Regions from separate parts of the Aquipseudomonas campi genome, predicted to be linked through region 2. Evidence: predicted binding sites of a transcription regulator. Region 2 holds the regulator's gene; the other holds the start of a gene.
The links. The regulator LexA, encoded in region 2, represses DNA repair genes until DNA is damaged. The targets are predictions, from matches to a motif close to CTGTNTNNNNANACAG.

Region 1 (8,732 bases), 1.9 Mb from region 2:
GGTTGGCGCCGTGGTGGCCGGTGCCCATCTTCACGGTCTTGGCGCCGGAGGCCAGGGCCAGCAGCTGGTGGCCGAGGCAGATGCCGAACAGCGGAATCTCGGTGTTGAGCACTTCCTTGATCGCCTGGATGGCGTAATCGCACGGCTCGGGGTCGCCAGGGCCGTTGGAGAGGAACACGCCGTCCGGGTTCAGCGCCAGCACGTCGCCGGCCGGGGTCTGTGCCGGCACCACGGTCAGGCGGCAACCGCGCTCGACCAGCATGCGCAGGATGTTGACCTTGACCCCGTAGTCATAGGCGACCACATGGTAGGGCAACTCGCTGGCGGCGATTTCCGGATGGCTGTCGGTTTTCAGCTCCCACACACTGGAGCGCCACTCGTAGCGCTCGGTGCAGCTGACCACTTTGGCCAGATCCATGCCTTTCAGGCCGGGGAAGCTGCGCGCCAGTTCCAGGGCCTTTTCCTCGGTGGCGTCTTCGCCAGCCAGGATGCAACCATTCTGCGAGCCTTTCTCACGCAGGATGCGGGTCAGGCGGCGGGTATCGATGCCGGCAATGGCGACAGTACCGTTTTCCTTGAGGTACTCGTCCAGCGGCTGCTTGTTGCGCCAGTTGCTGGAGGTCAGCGGCAGATCGCGAATGATCAGACCGGCGGCCCACACGCGGTTGGACTCGGCATCTTCCGGCGTGGTGCCGGTGTTGCCGATGTGCGGGTAGGTCAGCGTGACGATTTGCTGGGCATAGGAAGGATCGGTAAGGATTTCCTGATAGCCGGTCATGGCGGTGTTGAACACCACTTCACCGATGGTATGGCCGTCGGCCCCGATTGCTTCACCGCGGAAAATGCTGCCGTCGGCAAGGGCGAGTATGGCTGGCTTAGTCAAGAAGACCTCCCTTAGATCTGAAACTTGCACAAACGCAGGTTGTAAAAAAGCGGGATGACGTATTGACCGTCACCCCGCTTCTTTATCTGATTCATTCTGCGTTACTTTTAGTGGACACACTAAAGCAGGAAGCTTACAGGAAAACGCCTTTTCGGTCCACCGCCAGGATGGACCGAAAAGCTATCTCAGCTCAGCCCAAGCACATCCTGCATGTCATACAGCCCGGCCGGCTGGCTCTGCAGCCACAGCGCCGCACGCACCGCACCCTTGGCGAAGGTCATCCGACTGGAGGCCTTGTGGGTGATCTCCACCCGTTCGCCGTCGGCAGCGAACAATACCGTGTGATCGCCGACCACATCGCCAGCGCGCACGGTGGCAAAACCTATGGTTTCGCGCTCGCGAGCACCGGTCTGGCCTTCGCGCCCATAGACCGCAACCTTCTGGAGGTCACGCCCCAGGGCATTGGCCACCACTTCACCCATGCGCAGCGCGGTGCCGGAAGGCGCATCGACCTTGTGCCGATGGTGCGCCTCGATGATCTCGATATCGACCTCATCGCCCAGCACGCGGGCGGCTGTATCCAGTAGCTTCAGGCACAGGTTGACGCCGACGCTGTAGTTGGCGGCGAAGACGATCGGAATCTGCTTGGCCGCTTCCGCCAGCAACTGTTTCTCTTCCACGCTGAAGCCGGTGGTGCCGATGACCATGGCCTTGCCGGCCTGGCGGCAGACTTCCAGGTTTTTGAGGGTCACGGACGGGTGGGTGAAATCGATCAGTACATCGAACTGATCGAGCACCGCACCCAAATCACCCGCCAGCACCACACCGATCTTGCCCAGCGCCGCCAGTTCGCCAGCATCGGCGCCGATCAGGCTGCTGTCCGGACGATCCACCGCCGCGGTCAGTTTGGCGCCATCCGCCTGCTCGACCGCCTCGATCAGGATCTTGCCCATGCGCCCGGCGGCGCCCATCACTGCAATACGTCGCATAGCCAATTCCTTAGATATCGCCGAAGAACCGCTTCACGCCGTCGAACCAGCCACTGGCCTTGGGCGAGTGGGAGCTGTCGCCTTCCAGCGACTTGCGGAACTCTTCCAGCAGCTCGCGCTGGCGCTTGCCCAGGTTGACCGGAGTTTCCACCGCCACCTTGCACAGCAGGTCGCCGGCACCGCCGCCGCGCACCGGAGCCACACCCTTGCCACGCAGGCGGAACAGCTTACCGGTCTGCGTGCCTTCCGGAATCTTCAGTTTGACCCGGCCATCCAGGGTCGGCACTTCCAGCTCGCCGCCCAGCGCCGCGTCAGCGAAGCTGATCGGCACTTCGCAGTACAGGTGCTTGCCGTCGCGCTGGAAGATCGCGTGCTCGCGCACATTGACCACCACGTACAGGTCGCCCGCCGGGCCGCCCATGCTGCCGGCCTCGCCTTCGCCAGACAGGCGGATGCGGTCACCGGTATCGACACCGGCCGGCACCTTGACCGACAGGGTCTTGCTCTCTTCCACACGGCCCTGGCCATGGCAGCTGCCACAGGGGTCGGTGATCATCTTGCCGTTGCCGTGGCAACGCGGGCAGGTCTGCTGCACCGAGAAGAAGCCCTGCTGCATGCGCACCTGACCGATGCCACCGCAGGTCGTACAGGTCACCGGACTGGTGCCCTTCTTCGCCCCGGAGCCATCGCACGGTTTGCAGTTGACCAGGGTCGGCACGCGAATGGTCACGGTGGTGCCGCGCACCGCCTCTTCCAGATCCAGCTCCAGGGTGTAGCGCAGGTCGCTGCCACGCTGGGCGCCGCCACGGGAACCGCCGCGACCGCCACCGAAGAAGTCGCTGAACACGTCACCGAAAATGTCGGAGAAGTTCGCCCCACCACCGAAGCCGCCACCGCCACCCATCTGCGGGTCGACGCCGGCATGCCCGTACTGGTCATAGGCCGAGCGTTTGCTCGCATCGGAGAGCACTTCGTAGGCCTCGTTGGCCTCCTTGAATTTCTCTTCCGAGGCTTTGTCATCCGGATTACGGTCCGGGTGGTGCTTCATCGCCAGGCGCCGGTAAGCCTTTTTCAGCTCCGCCTCGCTGACACCGCGCTCCACACCGAGCACTTCGTAATAGTCACGTTTGGCCATACATCAACACCTTTAAATTCGTCTGCTCCAGACACGCCAACGCGGGAGCAAGCTCCCGCGCGGCGAATCGCACCTGCCGAAGCCAAGCTTCGGCGGGCAGGAACTAAGGCAAGCCGAAGCTTACTTGTTGTCCTTGACCTCTTCGAACTCGGCATCGACGACATCGTCGGCCGCGTCCTGAGCCTGGTCTGCACCCTGAGCGGCAGCGCCCGGCTGCGGCTGCTCGGCGTACATCTTCTGCGCCAGCGGGGCAGTGACTTCGGACAGCGCATTCATCTTCGCTTCGATGACTGCCTTGTCGTCGCCCTTGACGGCAACTTCCAGCTCGCCCAGCGCCTTCTCAATGGCCGCCTTCTCGTCAGCCGTGGCCTTGTCGCCGGCTTCGGTGATCATCTTGCGGGTGGCATGCACCAGACCGTCGCCCTGGTTGCGGGCAGTGACCAGCTCCTCGAACTTGCGGTCTTCCTCGGCGTTGGCCTCGGCGTCACGCACCATCTGCTCGATTTCTTCCTCGGACAGACCGGAGTTGGCCTTGATCACGATGGACTGCTGCTTGCCGGTGGCCTTGTCTTTGGCGCCGACGTGCAGGATGCCGTTGGCGTCGATGTCGAAGGTCACTTCGATCTGCGGCACGCCACGCGGAGCCGGCGGGATCTCGGCCAGGTCGAACTTGCCCAGCGACTTGTTCTGCGCGGCTTGCTTGCGCTCGCCCTGCAGCACATGAATGGTCACCGCGCCCTGGTTGTCGTCGGCAGTCGAGAACACCTGCGACTTCTTGGTCGGGATGGTGGTGTTCTTTTCGATCAGCGCGGTCATCACGCCACCCATGGTTTCGATACCCAGGGTCAGCGGCGATACGTCGAGCAGCAGCACGTCTTTCACGTCGCCCGCCAGCACGGCGCCCTGAATCGCAGCACCGATGGCTACGGCTTCGTCCGGGTTGACGTCCTTGCGCGCTTCTTTGCCGAAGAACTCGGCGACTTTCTGCTGCACCAGCGGCATGCGAGTCTGACCGCCGACCAGGATCACTTCGTCGATGCTGCTAACGTCCAGACCGGAGTCTTTCAGAGCAATGCGGCACGGCTCGATGGTACGGGTGACCAGCTCTTCAACCAGGGCTTCCAGCTTGGCGCGGGAAATCTTCACGTTGAGGTGCTTAGGCCCCGTGGCGTCGGCAGTGATGTACGGCAGGTTGACGTCGGTCTGCTGCGCGGACGACAGCTCGATCTTGGCCTTCTCGGCAGACTCTTTCAGGCGCTGCATGGCCAGCGGATCGCCTTTCAGGTCGATGCCGGACTCTTTCTTGAATTCGTCGACGAGGTAGTCGATCAGACGAATGTCGAAGTCCTCACCACCGAGGAAGGTGTCACCGTTGGTGGCCAGCACTTCGAACTGGTGCTCACCGTCGACTTCGGCGATCTCGATCACCGACACGTCGAAAGTACCACCACCCAGGTCATAGACGATCACGGTGTGGTCGCCCTTGCCCTTGTCCATGCCATAAGCCAGCGCAGCCGCGGTCGGCTCGTTGATGATGCGCTTGACCTCGAGACCGGCGATGCGGCCGGCGTCTTTGGTGGCCTGGCGCTGGCTGTCGTTGAAGTAGGCCGGAACGGTGATGACCGCCTCGGTGACTGGCTCGCCGAGGTAGTCTTCGGCGGTCTTCTTCATCTTCTTCAGCACTTCCGCGGAGATCTGCGGCGGTGCCATTTTCTGGCCCTTCACTTCGACCCAGGCGTCACCGTTGTCGGCCTTGGCGATTTTGTACGGGACCATCTTGATATCTTTCTGCACCACGTCTTCGTCGAAGCGACGACCGATCAGGCGCTTCACCGCGTACAGGGTGTTGTGCGGGTTGGTCACGGCCTGGCGCTTGGCGGCCTGACCGACCAGGATCTCGCCGTCGTTGGCGTAGGCGATGATGGACGGCGTAGTACGCGCGCCTTCGGCGTTTTCGATGACCTTGACGCTACCGTTTTCCAGAATGGCGACGCAGGAGTTGGTAGTCCCCAGGTCGATACCGATGATTCTGCCCATTTTTACTCTCCAAAAACTGTGTCTTTAACCTTGGTTGCGCGGCCCGTAGATTGGATTGGCCGCGCCAGCACTAAATCGCTTGTACTAATAGATGGGGGCTGTAGCGCCGATTTCAAGCCTGCTCGTCAATCGACGGCAGCGGCGCGCTCGGCGCCTTACTGACCACGACCATGGCCGGGCGCAGCAGGCGACCATTGAGCAGGTAGCCCTTCTGGAACACCTTGAGCACGGAGTTCGGCTCGACATGGGTGCTTTCTTCCATGGCCATCGCCTGGTGGTGCTCCGGATTGAACGGCACACCATGCGGATCGACCGCTTCCAGCTGATAACGCTTGAGGGTGTCGTGGAACAGCTTGAGGGTCAGCTCCATGCCTTCACGCACGGCCTTGATCGCCTCGTCGTTGGGGCTGGACAGCTCCAGGCCGCGCTCCAGGCTGTCGACTACCGGCAGCAGGTCATTGGCGAATTTTTCCAGGGCGAACTTGTGCGCCTTCTCGACATCCTGCTCGGCACGCCGGCGCACGTTCTGCAGATCAGCAGCCACGCGCAGGGACTGATCCTGCGCAGCGGCCAGCTGCTCTTCGAGCGATTGCACACGGGCAATCAGATCCTCACCAAACGCCCCCTCGGGCGCCGGATTGTCCTGCGGATTCTGTGGATCGAGAGTCTGTTCGTCAGCCATTGGGTCCTCCTATCAATACGCCAGCGGGTCATGGCCCGCGTTTCTTCCGCCTATATGGGGCCCAAACACAGGCTTTCAAGGGTTATTGTCAGGACAAAACAAAACACTGTATAAATAGCCAGCACAATTTTTTGGGAGTGATCTCCATGCTGGCGCACCTGTCCGTACACAACTACGCCATCGTCGAACATCTGGATCTGGAACTGGCCCGTGGCATGTCGGTGATCACCGGCGAGACCGGCGCCGGCAAGTCGATCATGCTCGACGCCCTCGGCCTGGCCCTTGGCGATCGCGCCGACAGCGGCGTAGTGCGCCCCGGCGCAGACAAGGCGGACATCCTCGCCAGCTTCGATCTGGACGACATTCCGGAAGCCCGCACCTGGCTCAGCGAGCGCGACCTGGACAACGACGGGCCATGCATCCTCCGACGGGTGATCACCAGCGAAGGCCGCTCGCGTGGCTATATCAATGGTGCACCCTGCCCACTGGGCGACCTCAAGGCTCTCGGCGAGCTGCTGATCGATATCCACAGCCAGCACGAGCACCAGTCGCTGCTCAAGCCGGACACCCACCGCCGCCTGCTCGACGAGTACGCCGGTAGCCAGGAGCTGGCCCGCCAGGTGCAACTGGCCGCCCAGCGCTGGCGCCAGACCCGCCAGGAATTGCAGCGTCTGACCTCGACCAGCGACGAACAACGCGCCCGCCACCAGCTGCTCAGCTATCAGCTGGAAGAGTTGGAAAATCTGACCCTCGGCGACAACGAACTGCAGCAGCTGGAGCAGGAACACAAGACCCTGAGCAACGCCGAACAGCTACTCGGCGCCTGCCGCCAGGTGCTCGACCTATGCAGCGAGAGCGACGCCGGCAACGTGCTGTCGGCACTGACCGCCAGCCTCAACCGCCTCGGCGCGTTCAGCAGCCAGCCCGGCGCGCTCGGCGAGGCCAGCAACCTGCTGGCCAGCGCGCAGATCCAGGTCGAGGAAGCGGTCGGCGAGCTGAACCGTTTCATCGACCACTTCGACGCCGACCCGCAGCGCCAGCAGATCCTCGAAGAACGCCTCGACGCCATCTACACCCTGGCACGCAAGCACCGCATCCAGCCCACCGAGCTCGGCGAGCTGCAGCAGCGCCTGCTGGAAGAACTGGAAGGCCTGAATGCCGACGACCAGGCCAGCGAACGCCTGACCGAGGAGCTGGCGGCCTACGCCCGTCATTACCAGGAAAAGGCCAGTGAGCTGAGCGAACTGCGCCAGCAGGCCGCCAAGCGCCTGGCCGATGCCGTGCAGATCGAGATGCAGAGCCTGGGCATGCCCGGCGGACGTTTCAGTATTCAGTTGCAGGGCAGCAGCGCCGAAGAGCCGCAGCCCTATGGCCTGGAGCAGGTCGAATTCCTGGTCAGCGCCAACCCCGGCCAACCGTTGAAGTCGCTGGCCAAGGTCGCCTCCGGCGGTGAACTGTCGCGCATCAGCCTGGCCATCCAGGTGATCACTGCGCAGACCTCACGGGTGCCGACCCTGGTATTCGACGAAGTCGACGTCGGCATCGGCGGCCCCACGGCCGAAGTGGTTGGCCAGCTGCTGCGCCGCCTCGGCGAGCGCGGCCAGGTACTGACCGTCACCCACCTGCCGCAAGTAGCGGCACAGGGGCACCAGCACCTGTTCGTGCACAAGCAGCGCGGCAGCGAAGAAACCCGCACCGCTGTAGCGACCCTGGATACCGCCCAGCGGGTCGAGGAAGTGGCGCGCATGCTCGGCGGCCTCGACCTCACCGAGGAGTCCCTGCAGCACGCGCGCAAGATGGTCGCCAGCGCGCAGAGCTGAATATCGCGCGCATGAAAAAGGCGCCCCGTGGGGCGCCTTTTTTGTCGACTCTGGCGGACTTACTTCTTCTTGCGTACGTACAGCACCAGGTTGTGATCGACCAGCTCGAAGCCATGCTGCTTGACGATCTCTTTCTGCAGCTTCTCGATCTCCGGATCGAAGAACTCGATGACCTCGCCACTGTCGACGCAGACCATGTGGTCGTGATGGCCGCCATCGGCCAGCTCGAACACGGCATGACCGCCGTCGAAATTGTGACGCTCGACCAGGCCTGCGGCCTCGAACTGGGTCAGCACCCGGTACACGGTCGCCAGACCGACGTCCTCGCCCGCCTCCATCAGCGCCTTGTAGACATCTTCCGCACTCATGTGCCGCTGGCCGGACGTGGCCGAGTCGAGCATTTGCAGGATCTTCACGCGCGGCAGGGTTACTTTGAGGCCGGCTTTGCGCAGTTCGCTATTTTCAACCATGGTCAGCTTTCTCTAGGTTGCTGCTTCGCAGCTTCCGTTTATGCGGGTATGATCGGGGTTTACTTTGCCCAGCCAAGATAGTGGAAGTCACCCACCGATGCAAAACACCAAGCTCTTGCTGTCCAGCCTCACCCTCGTGAGTCTGCTCGCACTCGCCGGTTGTTCATTTCCCGGGGTTTATAAAATCGACATCCAGCAGGGCAATGTCGTAACGCAGGACATGATAGACCAGTTGAAGCCCGGAATGACCCGCCGACAAGTGCGGTTTATCATGGGCAACCCGCTGATCACCGACACCTTCCACGCCAGCCGCTGGGACTACCTGTACAGCATCCAGCCGGGTGGCCGCCAGCGTTATCAGGAGCGGGTCAGCCTGGTGTTCGGCAGCGATGATCAACTGATCGGTCTGGCCGGTGACTTCATGCCAGGCGTCAGCCGTGATCAGGCGATCCTCGGTGAAGACGGCGAACCGAGCACTACCGCCACGCCACAAACCCAGAACGAAGAACCGGCCAAGCCCGGCTCGCTGCTGGAACAGATCCAGCGCGAAGTGGATGCCGCCGAACCGGTACCGGTGCCAATCCCGGAGCCACTGGAAGCCTCGCCGCAGTAATCTGCAGACACAAAAAAGCCCGGTCTGACCGGGCTTTTTCATATCTGCGCGAAACTATTCGCCCTGCTCGGCCGCCTTGGCCTGTGCTGCCTTGGCCGCACGC
Region 2 (8,732 bases):
GGTGGCTTCTCCAAGCTGCTGGCTTTCGGTGTCGACTTCGTGCGTATCGACAAGGTCATGGAGAAGTTCGGCTGGCCCATGGGCCCGGCGTACCTGTCCGACGTGGTCGGTATCGACACTGGCCACCACGGCCGTGACGTGATGGCTGAAGGCTTCCCGGATCGCATGGCTGTTGAAGGCCGTACTGCGGTTGACGTGATGTATGAAGCAGATCGCCTGGGCCAGAAGAACGGCAAAGGCTTCTACTCCTACGAAATGGACAAGCGCGGCAAGCCGAAGAAGGTTTCTGATCCGGTTGCCTACGACCTGCTCAAGTCCATCGTGACCGAGCAGCGTGAGCTGACTGACGAAGACATCATCAATTTCATGATGATCCCGCTGTGCCTGGAAACCGTTCGTTGCCTGGAAGACGGCATCGTTGAAACCGCTGCCGAGGCCGATATGGGCCTGATCTACGGCATCGGCTTCCCGCCCTTCCGTGGTGGTGCACTGCGTTACATCGACTCCATCGGTGTAGCCGAATTCGTGGCCCTGGCTGACAAATATGCCGACCTGGGCGCGCTGTACTACCCGACCGCCAAACTTCGCGAAATGGCCAAAAACGGCCAGAAGTTTTTCGGTTAATCGCGCAACGATCAGAGCGAGAGTAGAGATATGAGCCTGAATCCGAGAGACGCAGTCATTGTCGACTTCGGCCGTACCCCGATGGGTCGTTCCAAAGGTGGCATGCACCGCAACACCCGTGCCGAGACTATGTCGGCACACCTGATCAGTGGCGTGCTGGCACGCAACACCAAGCTGGACCCGGCTGAAGTCGAAGACGTGATCTGGGGCTGCGTCAACCAGACCCTGGAGCAGGGCTGGAACATCGCGCGCATGGCGTCGCTGATGACCCCGATCCCGCACACCAGTGCTGCGCAAACCGTGAGCCGCCTGTGTGGTTCCTCCATGAGCGCCCTGCACACTGCCGTGCAGGCGATCCAGACCGGCAACGGCGACGTGTTCGTGGTTGGTGGCGTGGAGCACATGGGCCACGTCAGCATGATGCACGGCGTTGATCCGAACCCGCACCTGTCCCTGTACGCCGCCAAGGCGTCGGGCATGATGGGTCTGACCGCGGAAATGCTCGGCAAGATGCACGGCATCAGCCGTGAGCAGCAAGATGCGTTCGGTGAGCGTTCGCACCGCCTGGCCCACAAAGCCACCGTCGAAGGCAAGTTCAAGGATGAAATCATCCCGATGCAAGGCTACGACGAGAACGGCTTCCTGAAGGTGTTCGACTTCGACGAAACCATTCGTCCGGAAACCACCCTGGAAAGCCTGGCTGCGCTGAAGCCGGCGTTCAACCCGAAAGGCGGCACCGTGACTGCGGGTACTTCCTCGCAGATCACCGACGGCGCTTCCTGCATGATCGTCATGTCCGCCCAGCGCGCCCAGGACCTCGGCATCCAGCCGCTGGCCGTGGTACGTGGCATGGCCGTACACGGTGTCGATCCGGCGATCATGGGTTACGGTCCGGTGCCGTCGACTCAGAAAGCCCTCAAGCGTGCCGGCCTGACCATGGACGACATCGACTTCGTTGAACTCAACGAAGCCTTCGCCGCCCAGGCTCTGCCAGTGCTGAAAGACCTGAAACTCCTCGACAAGATGGAGCAGAAGGTTAACCTGCACGGCGGCGCCATCGCTCTGGGTCACCCGTTCGGCTGCTCCGGTGCGCGTATCTCCGGTACCCTGCTGAACGTGATGAAGCAGAATGGCGGCACCCTCGGTGTGTCGACCATGTGCATTGGCCTCGGCCAGGGCATCACCACCGTCTTCGAACGCGTCTAAGCGTTTCGAGATGGAAAAACCGGGGCCCTGTGCCCCGGTTTTTGTTTTTGGGTAACCCGCTTCGGGAGTCGAATCATGCAGCTGCAACCCGGCTTGTACCGTCACTACAAAGGCCCGCAATACCGTGTGTTCGGTGTTGCCCGGCATTCCGAGACGGAAGAGGATGTGGTGGTCTACCAGGCCCTGTACGGCGAGTTTGGCCTGTGGGTCAGGCCGCTGGAGATGTTCTGCAGCACGGTCGAGGTGGACGGCGAGACAGTCCCGCGCTTTGCTTTGATCGAGGCCGAACCGGCACGTTTCGCCAAGGAGTGAGCAAGCAGCACGCTTGACCTCACCTCGACGGCCACTATATATAGCGGTGCCTTTAGCGGCGCCGCCCGCTTTTACTCTCAGAATTCAGGAATTTTCCAATCCATGGGCAAATCGCTGGTCATCGTGGAATCCCCGGCCAAGGCCAAGACCATCAACAAGTACCTGGGCAACCAGTACGTGGTGAAGTCGAGCATCGGCCATATCCGTGACCTGCCTACCAGCGGTTCGGCCAGTAGCGCCAAGGAGCCCGTCAAGCGTGGCAAGGCTGCCGCTGGCGAAGCGCCGGCGCTGTCGCCCAAGGAAAAGGCCAAGCGCCAGCTGGTGTCGCGCATGGGCGTCGATCCGGAGCATGGCTGGAAGGCCAAGTACGAGATTCTGCCCGGCAAGGAAAAGGTGATCGAGGAACTGCGCCGCCTGGCCAAGGATGCCGACACCATCTATCTCGCAACTGACTTGGATCGCGAGGGGGAAGCCATTGCCTGGCACCTGCGCGAAGCCATTGGTGGTGATGACAGCCGCTACAAGCGCGTGGTGTTCAACGAAATCACCAAGAAGGCCATCCAGGAGGCCTTCTCCAAGCCCGGCGAGCTGGACATCAACCGGGTCAACGCCCAGCAGGCGCGGCGCTTCCTCGATCGCGTGGTCGGCTACATGGTCTCGCCGCTGCTGTGGCAGAAGATCGCCCGTGGCCTGTCCGCCGGCCGTGTGCAGTCGGTGGCAGTGAAACTGGTGGTCGAGCGCGAGAAAGAGATCCGCGCCTTCGTCCCGGAAGAATACTGGGAAGTGCACGCCGACCTCGGCACCGCCAAGGCCGCCACCGTGCGTTTCGAAGTGGTGCGCGAGAAGGGCGAGGCTTTCAAGCCGGTCAACGAAGCCCAGGCCATGGCCGCGCTGGAGAAGCTCAAGGCGTCCGCCTACAGCATCGCCAAGCGTGAAGACCGGCCGACCAGCAGCAAGCCGTCGGCACCCTACATCACGTCGACCCTGCAGCAGGCGGCGAGCAATCGTCTCGGTTTCGGCGTGAAGAAGACCATGATGATGGCCCAACGCCTGTATGAGGCTGGCTACATCACCTATATGCGTACCGACTCGACCAACCTCTCGGCCGATGCCGTGGAGATGGTGCGTGGCTTCATCGAAAGCGAGTACGGCAAGAAGTACCTGCCGGCCAAGCCGACTGTCTATTCGAGCAAGGAGGGCGCCCAGGAGGCGCATGAGGCGATCCGTCCGTCCGACGTCAACCTGCGTCCGACTCAGATCTCCGGCATGGAGCGCGACGCTGAGCGCCTCTACGAGCTGATCTGGCGCCAGTTCGTCGCCTGCCAGATGCCGCCAGCCGAATACCTGTCGACCAGCGTCACCGTGGCCTCCGGCACCTTCGAGCTGCGCGCCAAGGGCCGTATCCTCAAGTTCGACGGTTACACCAAGGCACAGCCGCAGCAGAGCAAGCCGGGCGAAGACGACGTACTACCGGATATGAACGAAGGCGAGGCGCTCAAGCTGATCAAGCTTGACCCCAGCCAGCACTTCACCAAGCCGCCGGCGCGTTTCTCCGAAGCCAGTCTGGTCAAGGAGCTGGAGAAGCGCGGTATCGGTCGTCCGTCGACCTACGCGGCGATCATCTCGACCATCCAGGAGCGTGGCTATGTGGCGGTGCAGAACCGTCGCTTCTACGCCGAGAAGATGGGTGACATCGTCACCGAGCGCCTCAACGAAAGCTTCTCCAACCTGATGGACTACGGCTTCACCGCCGGCATGGAAGAGCATCTGGATGACGTCGCTCAGGGCGAGCGCGACTGGAAGCACGTGCTCGACGAGTTCTACGGCGACTTCAAGAAGAAGCTGGAAGTGGCTGGAGAAGCCGACAGCGGCATGCGTGCCAACCAGCCGACCCTGACCGATATCGCCTGCCGCGATTGCGGGCGGCCGATGATGATCCGTACCGCCTCCACCGGCGTGTTCCTCGGCTGCTCCGGCTACGCCCTGCCGCCGAAAGAACGCTGCAAGGCCACCATCAACCTGATTCCGGGTGACGAAATCGCCGCCGATGACGAAGGCGAGTCTGAATCCCGCGTGCTGCTGAACAAGCACCGCTGCCCGATCTGCGCCACGGCGATGGATGCCTATCTGCTGGACGAAACCCGCAAGCTGCATATCTGCGGCAACAACCCGGATTGCTCGGGCTACGAGATCGAACAGGGCCAGTACCGCATCAAGGGCTACGAAGGGCCGAGCCTGGAGTGCGACAAGTGCGGCAGCGAGATGCAGCTGAAGACCGGCCGCTTCGGCAAGTTCTTCGGTTGCACCAACAGCACCTGCAAGAACACCCGCAAGCTGCTGCGCAGCGGCGAGGCGGCGCCGCCGAAGATGGACGCGGTGCAGATGCCCGAGCTCAAGTGCGAGAAAGTCAACGACACCTACGTGCTGCGTGACGGCGCTTCCGGTCTGTTCCTGGCTGCCAGCCAGTTCCCGAAGAACCGCGAAACCCGTGCGCCACTGGTGCTGGAGCTGATCCCGCATAAAGACGAGATCGATCCCAAATACCACTTCCTGCTGGATGCACCGAAGAAAGATCCGGAAGGCCGTCCGGCGGTTATCCGCTACAGCCGCAAGACCAAGGAGCAGTATGTGCAGAGCGAGGTGGACGGCAAACCCACCGGCTGGCGCGCCTTCTTTTCGGGCGGCAAGTGGAAAGTGGAAAGCAAGGGCTGAGTGACCGAGTCCGGCGCGCCTGGCGCGCCGGCCGGTAATCGGCTTCGCATGAAGTCTGGAGGGCCTTGCCATGGCGCATGAGCTGTATACCCGTACCAATCAGAAGATCTATTTCGCCGGTCTGGCGCTGGAGAACCTGCGCAAGGCTGAGGCAGGCACCTCCATGCATGGTCAGGGGCAGGTGCAGGCCGAGCGTGAGGCTGCGCTGTTCCATCTGTACGGCGCGTTGCTCGGGCTGTGCCATGAGATTGCTGGCTACTACCGTCTGCCGGAAGCCAATGTGCCGCGTGCCGAGTTGCTGCTGAATCAGGCTGTGTTGCAGGCAGCGCCGAGTCCTGAATTAGCCGAGCTGGTCGAGTTGGCGCAGCAGTCGGAGACCTGGCTGGCGCAACTGCTGCAGGCTTACGCCAAGCTGTTCCAGCCGCCACAGGCGCCGAAGACGGCCAAGGTCGATCCGACTTTGCCGCTGATCCAGGCGGTCAGTGTCGAAGAGGAAGTGCCGCAATTGGGGCGCGAAGAGCTGGAAGCCTGGCGCCAGCAGCTCAAGCAGCTGGCCCTGCGGTTTCGCGAGTCGCTCAGCGAGTGCTGAGTGCTAAGAGCCTGTTCAAAGTCTCGCGAGCTAGAGTCAGGCAAGGCGAAGTCGGGCGAAGAAGCGCAGTTTACGAGTTGTAAATGAGCATGACTCGTTTCACTCGCCCTTCGGGTCGCGCTAAAGCGCGTTAGCGGCAAGCCGCTTGCTGAGCCCGATTTCAACGCAACATGGCCGACGCGCAGCAGACTTTGAACAGATTCTAAGGGATGGGTGGGCTAGGGCGGTTATCTCTTGGCTGGTACACTGCCCGTCTGATTGGAGAATTTTGCTATGCCTACATCCTTCCTGGAAATCGTCGAGCTTCCTGACGGCCGCATTGCCCTGCGCCGTGCCGAGGATGAGGAAACCCTGGTGACCCTGGATTTCTCCGCCGATGCCAAAGCCTTTCTGCAGGGGCAGCACGTCGAGGTGGCCAAGGCCATGCTGAACGTTGGTGTGCAAATGGCTGGTCGCCTCGCCGAAGGCGATATGGAGCATGACGATCAGCCGCGGGTGCTGCACTGATCCAGCCCGCATGAGTGCTACCTGATCACTTCAGGCAAGCGTTAGCGCAATACCCTCTTTCTACAGAAACATCTTCCGCAGACTTCAGGCGGGGCAGTTGCTGCCTCTGGCCAGTCAGTCCAGGCGAATATTCAGACTCTGTGCGCTGCCCAGTCGGGCCGAGCAGCTCAGGCTCAGGCGTTGTGCTGGCTGCAGTTTGATCCAGCTGATCACGGTGTGGCTGCGGCCCAGGCGTAGCGCTTCACTGGCGAGATCGAAGCTGTTCTGTCCAGAGCGCGGCTGCAGCACCAGCAAGCGATCCAGATTGAGTCCGGCGCTGCGCAGCCAGGCATTGGTCAGGCCGGCGGGTGGGGCGATAAGGGTCAGCCAGCGGGCGTCCTGATTCTGGCTCAGTTCGCGCAGTACCGGGCCCAGCAGGTGGCGGCAGTGATTCATCGAGCCAGACAGCGACAGCTCGCTGAAGGGCTCCGATTCTTCTGCCCAGGAGGGCAGTTCAACGCTATCGGTGAGTTGAGGGGTCAGGCTCTGGCCCAGGAAAGCTTCGAACAGCGGAAGTTGCGAACGATTCAGCGACTGCGGGAACTGCATGAAGCTCTCCTTACGACTTAGTGGCGTAGCACGTTAACGACGGATCACGCCGACACTCAAACCTTCGATGATCAGATCCTGTTCTTCCAGATTCACTTCGATTGGGGCGAACTCGGGGTTTTCGGCAATCAGAAGCACCTTGTTGCCGCTGCGCTGAAAGCGCTTGACCGTGACCTCGTCGTCGATGCGGGCGACTACTATCTGGCCGTTGCGGGCTTCGCGGGTGGTGTGTACGGCGAGCAGGTCGCCGTCGAAAATGCCGATGTCCTTCATGCTCATTCCGCGTACCCGTAGCAGGTAGTCGGCACGTGGATGGAAGAAGCCTGGATTGATTTGGCAGGACTCTTCGACATGCTGCTGGGCCAGGATCGGCGCACCGGCGGCAACCCGGCCAATGATGGGCAGGCCTTCTTCTTCCTGGGCCTCCGGCTCGTAGCCAGGGATGCGGATGCCACGCGAAGCGCCCGGGGTCATCTCGATGGCGCCTTTGCGGGCCAGGGCCTTGAGGTGCTCCTCGGCGGCGTTGGGCGACTTGAAACCCAGCTCCTGGGCGATTTCGGCGCGGGTAGGCGGGTAACCGTTTGCTTCCAGGCAGCGCTTGATGAAGGCGAGGATTTCAGCTTGGCGAGGCGTGAGCTTGAGCATGATGGTCGTCTGTCTGTTTATACAGTTGCTGTGATTATATACAGTGATATTGGCCTGGCAACAGTTCTTTTCGGTCAGGGCCTTGTGGCTGTTTCTGCGGCTTGCCGGCATTGCGCAAGGTTTTGCCAATCTGCTCTATGGTTAAATGCGTGACTGGTCAGCCATGAATGGGCCTGCGAGGCTTGACAGGGCATCGGCCTGAAACGTATGTTTCAAACAAGTGTTTGTCAGGTGGATAATTCATGGCTCAGTCAGAAACTGTCGAGCGCATTCTCGATGCTGCAGAGCAGTTGTTTGCGGAAAAAGGCTTCGCCGAGACTTCTCTGCGCCTGATCACCAGCAAGGCTGGGGTCAATCTGGCAGCGGTCAACTACCACTTCGGCTCAAAGAAGGCGCTGATCCAGGCGGTGTTCTCGCGTTTCCTCGGCCCGTTCTGCGCCAGCCTGGAAAAGGAACTGGATCGCCGTCAGGGCAAGCCGGAGAACAAGGCCAGCCTCGAAGAGTTGCTGGAAATCCTTGTAGAGCAGGCGCTGGCAGTCAAACCGCGCAGCGGTAACGACTTGTCCATTTTCATGCGCCTGCTGGGCCTGGCATTCAGTCAGAGCCAGGGGCACCTGCGGCGTTACCTGGAAGACATGTACGGCAAGGTGTTCCGTCGCTACTTGGTGCTGTTGCACGATGCCGCGCCGCGCATACCGCCGCTGGAGTTGTTCTGGCGCGTGCATTTCATGCTGGGTGCCGCGGCGTTCAGCATGTCCGGGATCAAGGCGTTGCGGGCGATTGCCGAGAACGATTTTGGCGTGGATACCTCGATCGAGCAGGTCATGCGCCTGATGGTGCCGTTCCTCGCCGCAGGCATGCGCTCGGAGACCGGGGTCAACGATGAGGCGCTGGCCAGTGCTCAGCTCAAGCCGAGAGCCAAGGTAGCAGTCGCCGCGAAAGGCTGATTGCGGCTGTGCCCGAGCGGGCTGATCGGCTAAGCTAGCCGCCCATGTGCCCGCTCGATTTCCTGCATATTTCCATTGCTGATCAATGCCTGTACGGCTTCGCCGACGGGCGATTGGTGCTGCGCCTGGCCGTCTCCACGGCTCTGAATGGGGCGGGGGAGCGCAGTGGTTCTAACTGCACGCCACGCGGCCGTCATCAGGTGCGGGCGAAGATCGGCGAGGACTTGCCGCTCGGTGCGGTTTTGCGCGGGCGGCGCTGGACCGGTGAGGTCTGGTCCAGTGAGTTGCACCAGCAGTTTCCCGGTCGCGACTGGATCCTTACCCGCATTCTCTGGCTCAGTGGTTGCGAACCGGGCATCAACCGCCTGGGCGCCGTCGATACCTTTCGCCGCTACATCTACCTGCACGGCACGCCGGACACCGAGCCGCTGGGTGTGCCGCTGTCCCATGGCTGCGTGCGCCTGCGCAACGCCGACCTGCTGCAACTTTTCCCCCGTGTGCCGCTGCACTGCGCGGTACTGATCGATGAGGCGCCGTGTCCCGCATGGGCAGCCGCCGATCTCGTTTAAGGACTATTCGTGAAGACTCCCCTGTATGGCTCC

Region 1: recN (DNA repair protein RecN) is a predicted target of LexA. The motif match lies at 5,833-5,848, and genes of this name have one in related genera.

What each region holds. Positions count from the first base shown of each region.
Region 1 covers NZ_CP053697.2:3,595,456-3,604,187, forward strand. Annotated here, with positions in the region: gene carA (glutamine-hydrolyzing carbamoyl-phosphate synthase small subunit) at 1-883, opposite strand, end outside; gene dapB (4-hydroxy-tetrahydrodipicolinate reductase) at 1,069-1,872, opposite strand; gene dnaJ (molecular chaperone DnaJ) at 1,883-3,007, opposite strand; gene dnaK (molecular chaperone DnaK) at 3,128-5,044, opposite strand; gene grpE (nucleotide exchange factor GrpE) at 5,157-5,726, opposite strand; gene recN (DNA repair protein RecN) at 5,873-7,546, shown strand; gene fur (ferric iron uptake transcriptional regulator) at 7,606-8,016, opposite strand; gene HNE05_RS16705 (outer membrane protein assembly factor BamE) at 8,114-8,629, shown strand; gene HNE05_RS16710 (RnfH family protein) at 8,684-8,732, opposite strand, start outside.
Region 2 covers NZ_CP053697.2:1,714,457-1,723,188, forward strand. Annotated here, with positions in the region: gene fadB (fatty acid oxidation complex subunit alpha FadB) at 1-624, shown strand, start outside; gene fadA (acetyl-CoA C-acyltransferase FadA) at 655-1,830, shown strand; gene HNE05_RS07935 (DUF1653 domain-containing protein) at 1,906-2,142, shown strand; gene topA (type I DNA topoisomerase) at 2,245-4,854, shown strand; gene HNE05_RS07945 (DUF6586 family protein) at 4,925-5,443, shown strand; gene HNE05_RS07950 (hypothetical protein) at 5,717-5,950, shown strand; gene sulA (SOS-induced cell division inhibitor SulA) at 6,065-6,538, opposite strand; gene lexA (transcriptional repressor LexA) at 6,572-7,183, opposite strand; gene HNE05_RS07965 (TetR/AcrR family transcriptional regulator) at 7,426-8,130, shown strand; gene HNE05_RS07970 (L,D-transpeptidase) at 8,175-8,699, shown strand.